One region of the Pedobacter sp. UYEF25 genome, then DNA from elsewhere that is predicted to be linked to it. Evidence: riboswitches for the same ligand, from Rfam matches in the RefSeq annotation. Region 1 holds a riboswitch; each other region holds the start of a gene.
The links. Region 1 has a riboswitch for S-adenosylmethionine ahead of ACVWYG_RS18370 (O-acetylhomoserine aminocarboxypropyltransferase/cysteine synthase family protein). Riboswitches for the same ligand answer to the same signal wherever they lie in the genome.
Positions count from the first base shown of each region.

Region 2: another riboswitch for S-adenosylmethionine. It lies ahead of ACVWYG_RS16310 (SusC/RagA family TonB-linked outer membrane protein); the one in region 1 lies ahead of ACVWYG_RS18370 (O-acetylhomoserine aminocarboxypropyltransferase/cysteine synthase family protein).
Region 3: another riboswitch for S-adenosylmethionine. It lies ahead of metH (methionine synthase); the one in region 1 lies ahead of ACVWYG_RS18370 (O-acetylhomoserine aminocarboxypropyltransferase/cysteine synthase family protein).

Region 1 covers NZ_JBSSEL010000030.1:15,138-19,480, reverse strand. The annotation lists gene ACVWYG_RS18385 (hypothetical protein) at 1-23, opposite strand, end outside; gene ACVWYG_RS18380 (trans-sulfuration enzyme family protein) at 145-1,263, shown strand; gene ACVWYG_RS18375 (hypothetical protein) at 1,498-2,508, opposite strand; SAM riboswitch class I at 2,711-2,821, shown strand; gene ACVWYG_RS18370 (O-acetylhomoserine aminocarboxypropyltransferase/cysteine synthase family protein) at 3,078-4,343, shown strand, end outside.
Region 2 covers NZ_JBSSEL010000021.1:13,633-17,975, forward strand. The annotation lists gene ACVWYG_RS16305 (peroxiredoxin family protein) at 1-764, opposite strand, end outside; SAM riboswitch class I at 899-1,002, shown strand; gene ACVWYG_RS16310 (SusC/RagA family TonB-linked outer membrane protein) at 1,365-4,343, shown strand, end outside.
Region 3 covers NZ_JBSSEL010000005.1:27,644-31,986, reverse strand. The annotation lists gene metH (methionine synthase) at 1-2,548, opposite strand, end outside; SAM riboswitch class I at 2,708-2,807, opposite strand; gene ACVWYG_RS06630 (Bax inhibitor-1/YccA family protein) at 3,036-3,794, opposite strand; gene ACVWYG_RS06625 (hypothetical protein) at 3,952-4,343, opposite strand, start outside.

The sequences.
Region 1 (4,343 bases):
AGGGCTAAGAATAATTTTTTCATTTTTTTTAAATTTATGTTTGTCAATCCAAATACATAAATCCTGCCAAAAACCTTTCAATGGTTAAAATATATTTCAATTCATTAAATTGCGCATTCGATACATATAAGTCTCCATTACAATATGAAACCAGAAACACTAGCCATACATGCCTCCAATATTGTACATGCTGCCACGGGCGACGTAACTCCGCCAATAAGTCTTTCGACTACCTTCTATAGAGATGAAAACGGAAATTATCCCGGAGGGTACATGTATAGTAGGGTAAGCAATCCAAACCGATCTGCTTTAGAAAACACCTTGGCAAAATTAGAATTTGGCGCTGAGGCGGCTGCTTTTTCTTCAGGCAATACTGCCGGCATGGCACTTTTTCAGGCGCTTAAACCCAACAGCCACATTATTGCTCCCGACGATATGTATTGGGGCTTTAAAAAGCAACTGCTTACTATTTTTAGAGGAATTCTCGAGTTTGATTTTGTAGATCAAACCGATTTAAAACTGGTACAACAATCAATAAAAGCAAACACCAAAATTATTTGGATGGAAACACCATCTAACCCGCTGCTAAAGATAACCGATATTGTTGGCATCTCAGAAATCGCAAAAAAGGCGGGGATTACTACGGTTTGCGACAGCACGTTCGCTTCGCCAGTTTTACAAAATCCAATCTTGCTGGGCGCAGATATAGTAATGCATTCCAGTACAAAGTATCTAGGTGGACACAGCGATGTACTTGGTGGAATTCTTGTTACTGCAAAGATAGATGAGCTTTGGGGTGCCATCAAGAATGTGCAACAAACAGGTGGCGCAGTTCCTTCGCCTTTTGATTGTTATTTGCTTTGCAGAAGTCTAAAAACCTTGGTTTACAGAATGAGAGGCCACTGCGAAAATGGTCGGAAAATAGCCGATTATTTAAACAATCATCCAAATGTCGAAGCTGTTTTTTATCCTGGTTTGGAAACGCATCCGCAACATGATGTTGCTGCCAAACAGATGAAAGATTTTGGAGGTATGCTGTCTTTCTTGGTTGCAGGCGGCGAGAGATCTGCAAATAAAATGATTAACAAAGTAAAGTTATTTGCACAAGCAACGAGTCTTGGCGGAGTAGAAAGTTTAATTGAGCATCGTTATTCTATTGAAGGTCCAGAAAGCAAAACGCCAAAGAATCTTATTCGTGTTTCCGTTGGTTTAGAGCACATAGATGATTTGATAGCTGATTTAGAGCAAGCGCTATCAGATTAAAGGAATAGCACTCTTCTCAAACAGCAATTTTTTGAATTTGATTTTTGGATCCAATTTAAATAGCTTTTGGGCACGTATTCCCGCTAAAGACATTATTGCCATCGCTTTATTGGGCCATTTTTTCTTAACAAATGACTAGAGCAGCACGCGTGTCAAACCAGCCAAAATATAAATTTACGAAGCTTACACTAATCTCATAATTAAACCAGTTTTATTTTGTTTGCCAATTTCCGATCACTTTTCCGGATAACAAATCGTAATAAGTTTAAGGTTGTAATCAGGATTAATGGGTTCATTGGTTTGGACCAAACGTTGTGCGCCGGTATTTGCGGGGCACGCGATGTCATTTGTGGCATCATAAATAAGTTTTTTTCCATCTAACAGAAGCGCTTTGGGCACGTAGATCTGAACCTTAGTTATCGAATAGCCAGACGGAATGTATCTTACATAGTAACCATCTGGATGTTTACTCCAAATGCCGCTCGGTACGTCTGCTCTAATTGGAGCCATGCCAGCAAGAATGGCATATTTTTCCATCTCTGCGTAAGTGTAATTGCCAGAAGCTACGAGCTGCCGAATGCTATTTTCTGCCTCAAAAACAGTTTGCAAACCCTGTGGGAGCTGATCCTTTGCTTTTTGCATCAAATCAAAAGGCAAAATACCCAACGCACCACCTTCTAACATGGTAAGTTGTTTTGTGGTTAATAACTTTAGCGCGGTTACCTTAATCGTGCCCGAGTAATCACTAAATTTTGTCCTTGCTATAATAGCCCAGAGCAGTGCCTGAATGTCATGTTGTTGAACTTCAGGGTGTTTTTCTGCGCTCTTTAGAATAATGGTAACAATTTCATTTTTCGGCCCAAGCAGTGGCGCAAACATGTAGCCGTCTCCTGCAGACGGGCCATAGGTGCCAGCATGGAGACAATAACTTTTATTCGTCATTTCGTAAAAACCTTCACAAAGATAAAAGCCGCCATCTGGTGCTTTAGGTAACAAATATAGCGGTTGAGTGTTGACGTTTTTAAAGAAATCAGGCAATTGTTCACCAGTTCTATCAACATCATTAAAATTGGTAGAAATGGCTGCGGGCTGCTTTAGTAGATTATCTACACCTAGCATTTTTGCGCCTTTGGCCGCACCAACTTTCAACAATTTATCTTTCAAGCCCCCAAACTGTGCAGACGCTTGGAAAGAGAAAAATAACATCAATAAAGACGATGCAAAAATAAATTTTGCGTTTTTCATAATTCAAATTTTTATCGCGCTAAAGATAATGATTTGAAGGTAAAATTAAAATGGAAGCTCCCACTAACTAACTTTTACCGCCACTTTACTAGTGATCTTATTAAAATCGAAATTAAATTTTGTTGTTTAATATTTTTTACCCACTTTTGAAATATTATTTGGTAATCATCAAATAAAAATCAACTTTTTTTTTAGAAGGGTTGGTTTATAAAGAAGCGACGAGAGACAGGCTCTTAGACTCGCTGGCAACCCTCAAAAAAGAGAAGGTGCCAATTCCTGACCGGGTAACACAAGTTATTTGGAAATATAAATGACAACTAATGGACGATAAAATTTATTTTTCGCAAAGCGATCTAACATTTACTTACGGCTTTACCATCTCGCAGAAACTGTTTGCGTTCTTTGGTCTCTGCAATAGGGTGCCTTTTATGTGCTGTTGCACTGCTTAAACAAAAAAATCTTCTTTTTTGGTAAACTAATCCAGTTGGAAGGCCTTTTTACAGGTACGCATACACGAAATAATTCAACAAAAAATAATTAACAATTCATACAAGCAAAACAGATACAACATGTCATATAAATTCGAAACGCTACAAGTACACGCAGGCCAAGAAGCAGATCCAGTTACCGGTGCTAGAGCCGTTCCATTATATCAAACAACCTCTTTTGTTTTTAAAAGTGCAGAACACGGCGCAAATTTATTTGCGCTAAAAGAGTTTGGCAATATTTATACCCGTTTGATGAATCCGACGACTGATGTTTTTGAAAAAAGAATAGCAGCTTTAGAAGGCGGTGTAGCTGGATTGGCCACGGCCTCTGGTCTTGCAGCTCAGTTTATTGCATTGAACAATATTTTAGAAAGTGGAGATAGCTTTGTATCCTCTTCTCATTTGTATGGCGGCTCTTACAATCAATTTAAAATCGCTTTTAAACGCCTAGGGATACAAGTAGATTTTGCAGATCCTGATAAGCCAGAAGATTTTGAGGCAAAGATCAACGAAACAACCAAAGCAATTTATGTAGAAACCATTGGAAATCCTTCATTCAGTATAGTAGACTTTGAAAAAATTGCTGCAATCGCAAAAAAACACGACCTCCCATTCATTGTAGACAACACTTTTGGCGCCGCAGGATATCTTTTTAAACCTTTAGAACATGGTGCCAACATCGTTGTAGAAGCTGCAACCAAATGGATTGGCGGTCATGGAACGAGCATCGGTGGCGTAATTGTTGATGGCGGAAATTACAATTGGGGAAATGGAAAATTTAAACAGTTTTCTGAACCGTCAGAAGGGTACCATGGTCTTGTTTTTAGTGACGCATTTGGTGTAGATAGCCAGTTTGGAAACATTCAGTTTATCATACGCGCACGTGTTGAAGGATTGAGAGATTTTGGCCCAGCCATTTCTCCTTTTAATTCCTGGCAGTTACTTCAAGGTGTAGAAACTTTATCACTCAGAGTACAGCGCCATGTAGACAATACCTTGGAATTGGCTACGTGGTTGGAAAATCATCCACAGGTCAAAGGAGTCGATTATCCCGGTTTAGAAAGCAGCAAATACAATAAACTGGCAAAAAAATACTTAAAAAATGGATTTGGAGCGGTGTTGTCTTTTGAGTTGAATGGTACCAAAGAAAACGCAACTAAGTTTATAGACAATCTTAAACTTACTTCACACTTGGCAAATGTGGGTGATACCAAGACATTAATCATACAGCCATCGGCTACAACTCATCAGCAACTTAGCGATGAAGCACAATTGGCAGCCGGAGTAAAACCGAATTCGTTACGCGTCTCTGTAGGAATTGAGCATATAGACGACATTAAGGCTGAT
Region 2 (4,343 bases), on a different contig from region 1:
TTTAAGAAGGTGAGTTTATTCACATCTGGCAAAGCAGCATTTTGATTTTGCTTTCCGCTAAAACCAGTGTTGCCTATTGCGCGAACTACTTCGCCGGTTATCGTTCCGTCTTTTGAAAAAGTACCTTTATAGTAATATGGATTTAATCCGATAAAACTAGATAAGTAAAATGAATTGCCTTCTACAAGTCCTTCCAAATAACGTGCATCACCACTAACACGAAGAAAGGTTCCAGTTATTTTGTTTCCATTTTGCTTAAATATTCCTACCGCATTTTCATCTTTTCCGGCGGTTGATTTAAATGTTACCTCATAGGTGCCAGAGAAATTTGCTTCTGGCATTTTTCCTGAAGGTTTAAAGCGATAACTTACATTTTTGGTTGCAGTAACAGGCATTGATTTGCCAGATCCATCTTGTTTTCTAAACGAACCAACTAAAGAATCGCCTTGTATTTTAAAAGCAAGTTCATTATCAAACTGACTAAGCTTAACGAAAACAGAATCTGTGGTTTGTTGTACAATTCCACCATCAAAACGTTCTTCAGCATTTAAAAAGGTAATGTGTTGCTGGGCTGTATTTTTAGCGTCAATTTCAAAATTAAAAGGAACTTCAACTCCAGTTTTAATAGTAAATACGCCTCGCCAGGTTCCGTTTAAAATGAAAGTGTTTTTAATCTTAGTTTCGTTATTCGTTTGTATTTGAGCATAAAGGTTTTGCGAGAGTGATGTTGCAAGTAGCAAATATAATAGTGTTTTTATCTTCATAAGATCATTGGTCTATAAATTTATTCCGCGAAGATACGCATCAAGTATAGGAACAAAAAAAATATTCCAAATAAAATCTATGGATTTAGTAGTTATTTAATTTTTATCCTATATTTGCCCCAGTTATTTTGAAATGCTTATCAAGAAAGGTGGAGGGAATGGCCCGATGAAACCTTAGCAACCGATCATTCAGGACGCGGTGCTAATTCCATCCCAAAGTTTTTGGGATAGTTAAGTCAGTTGAATGCGACAATATTATTAATAATATATATGAGAGCACTTCTGATTTTACAGGGAGTGCTTTTTTTGTAAACGCATTTTTTTAATAATGGATAGGGGGAATGATTTATTTTTAAATAAAATTAAATGGGAAAAACTCACAAAAAACAAATAATTCATATAGGTATTTCAAGAGCCTATATAGCCATCCGAATGCGTTGCGGTATTTGTTGATTTAACAAGCCTCAAATACCGATTCTTTCATTTTAAAATAAATAATTATTCATGTGTTGAAAAAATAGTTGCCCAAGGGCGAGATGGGACTTTTTTGCCCAAATTTTTAACATCTATTTAAAAACCAATCATTAATTAATCTCAATTATGTTTAAGAACATTAAGCTTTCAGTACTATGCTTTTTACTGTTGCTTTCACAATTTAGTTATGCCCAAGATATCGTTATATCGGGCACCGTTAAAAGTACAAACGGCGAAACAATGCCGAGTGTTTCTGTCTTAATTAAGGGAACAAAGCAAACAACCAATACCAACAATAGTGGGTTGTTTAGTATATCAATAAAAGGAAAAGCCACATTGGTTTTTTCATACGTCGGTTATTTATCCAGAGAAATTGAAGTAGCTGAGAACACTAAAAATTTAAGTGTAATTCTAACAGAAAGCAGCAATGCGCTAGATGAGGTTGTGGTTACCGCGCTAGGTATTTCCAAACAAAAGAAATCTTTAGGCTATGCGGTGCAAGAGCTGAAAGGCGAAAGTTTGGCCGAAGCCAAAGAGACCAATTTAGTAAATGCACTTGCTGGTAAGGTGGCGGGTGTTCGGGTAACCAATAGTCAGGGAGATATGGGTTCCTCTCGTGTGGTTATCCGTGGCGAAACCTCCATCTCTGGAAATAATCAACCGCTTTTTGTGGTAGATGGAATTCCGGTAGATAACTCACAAAATAATTCTGCAGGGGCAAGAGATTATGCGAACACTATTTCCGATATAAATTCAAACGACATTGAATCAATAAGCGTTTTAAAAGGTCCCAATGCGGCAGCGCTGTATGGTTCGAGGGCAGCTGCGGGTGTCATTATTATAAAAACAAAGTCAGGAAAATCAAAGAAAGGGTTAGGTATTTCGCTAAATTCTAATGCAGTATTAGAGCGTTTGTTAACACTTCCGAAATACCAAAATGAATTCGGCCAGGGGTCTGAAGGTAAGTTTAGCTATGTTGACGGAAAAGGAGCCGGTGTAAATGATGGTGTAGATGAAAGTTGGGGCCCAAGATTAGATGGAAGATTGATTCCACAGTTTTTCTCAAAAGGCGTTGCAGTTCCTTTTGAAGCACATCCAGATAATGTTAGAGACTTTTTTGAAAAGGGCTATTCCTTATCTAACGGAATTTCTGTTGAAGATGCAGGTGAAAAATTTGATTATCGTTTATCCTATAATAACTTAAAGCAAGAAGGGATTATTCCAAATTCGGGACAAGGAAAGAATTCATTTTTGTTAAACACTACCTTACGTGTAACACCGAAATTAAGCCTTACTGCACATGCAAATTATAGCAAACTTAGTTCTGATAATTTACCTGGAACAGGTGGGTCTAGAGCAACAAGTACCATGCTTCAGTTTACGTGGTTTGGCAGACAGGTTGATGTCAACCAATTGAAGAACTATTTAGATGAAAACGGAAATACCTTTAATTGGAACAATAGCTATTATAGCAACCCTTACTGGGTAGCTTATGAAAATACAGTTTCTCAAAACAGAAACAGAATAATTGGAAGCATTAGTTTAGATTATAAAATAATTGATGGGCTGAATTTTAACTTTCGTACAGGAACTGATTATTACAATGATCGTCGTAAAATAAAAATTGCTTATGGCACAAATGGTAGCCCTTTTGGTTCTTACACAGAAAGTGCTTTCACAGTAGGCGAAAGCAATACTGATGCGACGCTGAATTATAATAAGCAATTAAATAATGATTTTAGTTTAGAGGTTTTATTAGGAGGCAATATTCGTTCACGTTACATAGAGCAAAACGATCAGAGTGCCCCCAGGTTGGCCGTAGCAAAATTATATACGCTTAGTAATTCAAGGGATCCTTTAACTTCTTCAAATAATTATAGTAAACTTAAATCTTTCAGCGAGTATGCTTCAGCTCAATTTGGTTTCAAAAGCTATCTTTTTATAAATGTAACCGCTCGTAACGATTGGTCATCAACCTTGCCGGCACAAAATAGATCTTATTTCTATCCATCATTCAACGGAGGTTTAATACTTACAGAGGCGTTAAATATTAAGAGTGAGGTGTTAAATTATGCTAAAATACGTGGCGGATGGTCTAAAGTGGGTAAAGATGCCGATCCTTATCGCTTGATAAATACCTATTCGTTTGGAGCGCCATTCGCTGGGTCTCCTCAGCTTACGGCATCTACCACAGATCTTAACAGAGATTTAAAACCAGAAACCACTACTTCATCAGAATTAGGTGCGGAGGCAACTTTGTTTAACAAACGGTTACGTGTTGATTTAAGTGTATACAATACCAATAGTTATGATCAGATTCTAAGTGTAGATGTAAGCGAAAGTACAGGGTTTAGATCTAAATTATTCAATGCCGGAAAAATTAATAACAAAGGAATAGAAGTTCAATTGGGGATTACGCCAATTAAGAAGAATTTTACCTGGGATATTGATGTAAACTATGCAGCCAACAGAAGTAAAGTGGTTGAGTTGGACAAGGCAGGCTTATTGCAGAATTATGTGGTGGCTACCAATACAGCACAAATTATCGCATCTGTTGGGCAACCGTATGGCGCAATTTATGGCAATGCATTTTTAAGAGATACCAATGGAAATATTGTGGTCAACGACATAGGTGCACCACAAGCAGATCCAACTAAGAAAGTTTTGGGTAAATATACACCAGACTGGATTGGCGGAATATCAAACACTTTTGGTTATAAAGGAGTGAGTTTAGGGGTTCTAATTGACGCTAGCTTTGGCGGTTCAATTTATAACGGAACATACTCTACCGGCACCTATACTGGTGTACTTGCCTCTACTTTGCCTGGAAGAGCTGCAGAATTTGGTGGCATTTCTTATTACTATCCTAATAATTTAAAAGCAAACGGAGCGGTAAGATTGGCAAATGGCGCAAGTGCACCGACAGGTTTGACCGTTTATGACGATGGAATTATTTTTGATGGCGTTACTGCTGATGGTAAATCAAATGAAAAAATACTTCCTGCGCAAAATTATTATAAGTCGTTTAATAGAATAGACGAGTCTAGCATTTTTGATGCTTCTTATGTAAAACTTCGCGAGATTAGGTTAAGTTATAACTTACCA
Region 3 (4,343 bases), on a different contig from region 1:
TTCTTGAAGTGGTTGCACCACCAATAATTAAAGGAATATCGAAATTCTCGCGTTCAATTTCTTTCGCAAAATGCACCATTTCATCTAAAGACGGGGTTATTAAACCGCTCAAACCAACAATATCTGCTTTTATTTCTCTGGCTTTTTTTATAATCTCTTGGGCAGGAACCATCACACCCATATCTATTACCTCGAAATTATTGCATGCAAGTACCACACCCACAATATTTTTCCCAATATCGTGCACATCGCCTTTTACGGTTGCTAGTAATATCCTACCGGCAGATGAACTTTGCTCTTGATCTGGGTTGTCTAGCTTTTCTTGTTCGATAAATGGAAGTAAATAAGCAACCGCCTTTTTCATTACTCGGGCAGATTTTACCACTTGAGGTAAAAACATTTTCCCGGCGCCAAATAAGTCTCCAACAATGTTCATCCCATCCATTAATGGGCCCTCAATTACTTCTATCGGACGAGCGTAAACTTGTCTGGCTTCTTCAACATCATTGTCTAAATGCTCTATTAAACCCTTAACTAAAGAATGCGATAAGCGTTCTTGTACCGTTCCCTTGCGCCAAGTTTCGTCTTTTATAATTTCTTTTCCTTTAGATTTTACCGTTTCCGCAAAATCGACCAATCGCTCGGTTGCATCATCTCGGCGGTTAAACAGCACATCTTCTACGCGCTCTAATAATGCAGGAGGAATTTCTTGATAAACCTCTAACATCCCAGCATTTACAATACCCATATCTAAACCAGCCTGAATGGCGTGGTATAAAAATGCGGAGTGCATGGCTTCTCTTACCGAATTGTTTCCTCTAAAAGAAAAGGAAATATTAGAAACACCGCCACTCACTTTGGCATAAGGCAAGTTTTCTTTAATCCACTTTGTTGCCTTAATAAAATCCACCGCGTAATTATTATGCTCCTCTAATCCCGTGGCAACGGTTAAAATGTTTGGATCGAAAATAATATCTTCTGCAGGGAAACCAACTTCATTTACAAGAACATCATAACTTCGTTGACAAATTTCTTTACGTCGCTCAAAACTGTCTGCTTGCCCTTTCTCATCAAAAGCCATTACCACAACTGCCGCACCATAATTCATTATCTTTTTGGCACTTTCTATAAATAGCTCTTTACCTTCTTTTAACGAAATAGAATTTACGATTCCTTTTCCTTGCATGCATTTTAGCCCACATTCTATTACGCTCCACTTAGAAGAGTCTACCATAATTGGTAGTTTAGAAATGTCTGGTTCTGATGCAATAAGGTTCATAAACTTGGTCATGGCGGCTTCTGAATCCAACATGCCCTCATCCATATTTACATCAATAATTTGGGCTCCACCTTCAACCTGCTGACGAGCAACGGCAAGCGCTGCTTCATAATCACCACTAAGAATAAGTTTAGAAAATTTTGGGGAACCTGTAATATTTGTCCGCTCGCCAATATTTACGAAAATGCTTTCTGGCGTAATGGTTACAGGTTCCAAACCGCTTAAACGCATATAAGGCGTAATTTCTGGAATTTTTCTCGGTGCTATTTTTTTAGCCTTTTCGGCAATGCATTTAATGTGCTCTGGCGTAGTGCCGCAGCAACCGCCAACAATATTAACAAAACCGGAGGTTATAAAACCATCTACCAAATGGGCTGTTTCGTGTGGCTGCTCATCGTAAGCACCAAACTCGTTTGGTAAACCTGCGTTTGGATAAGCAGATACGTAGCAGTTCGCTTTCGCGGAAAGTTCCTCAATATGTGGTCGCATATCTTTGGCCCCAAGTGCACAATTAAAACCTATACTAAGCGGCTTTGCATGAATTACTGAGTTTAAAAAAGCTTCTGCCGTTTGCCCAGAAAGTGTTCTCCCCGAAGCATCTGTAATGGTGCCAGAAATCATGATTTCAATCCCCTCCCCAACCCTCCCCGAAGGAGAGGGAGTTTCTCTTGAGCGCAATTCAGTTTCGTATTTTTTAATGGCAAAAATTGCCGCCTTAGCATTTAAGGTATCGAAAATGGTTTCTATTAAAAGAACATCAGAACCTCCGTCTACCAATCCTCTAACTTGCTCGTAATAGGCATCTACCAATTCATCAAAAGAAATTGCCCTAAAACCCGGATCGTTTACATTAGGAGAAAGAGAAAGCGTACGGTTGGTTGGTCCAATCGCCCCAGCTACAAAGCACTTTCTATCAGGATTTTGGGCCATAAATTCTGCGGTAGCTGCCTTGGCAATTTTAGCACCTTCTAAACTAAGCTCATAACTTAATTCTTCCATCTTATAATCGGCCATGGAAATGCGCTGCGTACTAAAGGTATTTGTTTCAATAATGTCTGCTCCGGCAGCTAAATATTCTAGATGGATGGCTTTAATGATATCGGGGCGAGTGATGTTTAACAGGTCGTTATTTCCCTTTACGTCGGAAGAGTGATTTGCGAAACGCTCGCCACGGAAATCTTCTTCTGTAAGCTCATAGCGCTGAATCATGGTACCCATTGCACCATCTATAATTAAAATACGCTTTTCAAGTTCTTTTCTAATATCCATCTATATAGTATTGAGTAGCTAGTATCAAGTAGCAAGACTCCAGTATCGGGCATCAAGATAACTCAATCAAGTCCATATTCAGCTTCAAGTTATTGGCCGCTTTGTCTTAATACCCCAAAATGCTTATTGAAAACTTCGGCGCATCTTCACACGTCTAAAAACTTATCTTTTCTCTTTTTTGAGATAGAATGTAGCACCTTGTTGGCACAGGTTGCTAAGACTTCAGCGGTTCTAATCCCTCCGTCTTTCTTTATAAGCGATGCAAAAATAACACATCGCAGTATCATTATCAAATTTTTGGACATCTAACAAAACATTATTGAAATTCGGTTATAATCTGCTACGATTAACCAAATTAAATTTGCTAAAACAGAAATAATAAAAGTATCGTAGCAAACAAAAAAAGCGCTTCCTAAGATGCGCTCTATAACTGTTTATTTTTTACGACTGTTTTCGACGATTGCCAAAAATTTATTTGCTATTGCGCTTATTTTCTTCCGCCAAATATACGAAGCAGAAATAGGAAAATGTTAAGGAAATCTAGATAAAGAGATAGTGCGGCAACGATGGCCATTTTTTTGGTGTCGACTTGCAAAACTTGATCCCCTCTGGCTTCAATTCCCATCCCAATACGTTTAATTTTTTGTACATCATAAGCTGTTAAGGCGGTAAATATGGCAATGCCGATGAACGCCATAAATAAGCTAAACTGCTCGCTTTGGATAAACATATTGATCACCATGGCAATAACTAGTGCGATAACACCAACCATTAGAATAGGCCCAAACTTGCTTAAATCTATGTTTGTGGTATAACCCATCACAGCCATAATGCCGAAAATACCTGCGGCACCAGCGAAACAGCTTACAACAGAACCTGCGGTATATGCAAGTAAAATAAAGCTTAAACTAATTCCGGTTAGCACAGAATACAACACAAAAATCCCCACTAAAGAAGGGTAGGAAAGTTTGCTTAATCCGAATCCCATAAGTAAAACTAGCGCTAATGGAGAAAACATTGCGATGTATCCGAAAATAGACATGCTTGGTTTGCCCGTAGCAGGGTTAACATCTAATAAATACTGCATTAAACTAGCGTTGGTGCTAAATAAATAGGCAGCAACTGTTGACAACAACAGCGCTACAAACATCCATAAAAAGACATTTGCGAAAAACTTTTTTGAAATAGAGCCCTCTTGTTGCACAAAAACACTATTGCCTTGATATTGATAATTTTGCTGATCCATTTTATTATTATGTATTAATTAGTTTTAATCAATTGAAAAGCGCCGTTTAATTGCCAGCACCTTTATATCTCTAATTGTCGCCTAAGATATTAACAAACAGTGTGCAAGATTTATTTTACAGCCGATTTGTCAGTATTCGACATATAAAAGTAGTAGTTTAGGTTAATCTTTTTGTCAAAAGTTCTTCAATTTTTTTAAATAGTTGAAGCGGCTTTAGCGGTCTCCATGCGAAGTTATCAAAAGCGCCACCAAAATTTATATAGTAATCTATGTTGTTGTCTTTAAACTCGTTGATTACATGATCGTTAAAATTTAGTCCCACTATCCATCCGTCTTCTACTTCTTGAAACCATTCGTCATAATAGCTGTCATCTGAGGCATGAAAGTTTAAAACATTTTCTCCAATTAGGATAAATTTGTTAATGCCCTCATCCACCATTAGTTCCAAAATTTCTCTTTTTAGTAACATAATGTCATTGTTGATGGCGTCATTCCACTCGCCAATAAATTCTATAATGGCATAGCTGCGTTCATAGTCTACAAAAAGCA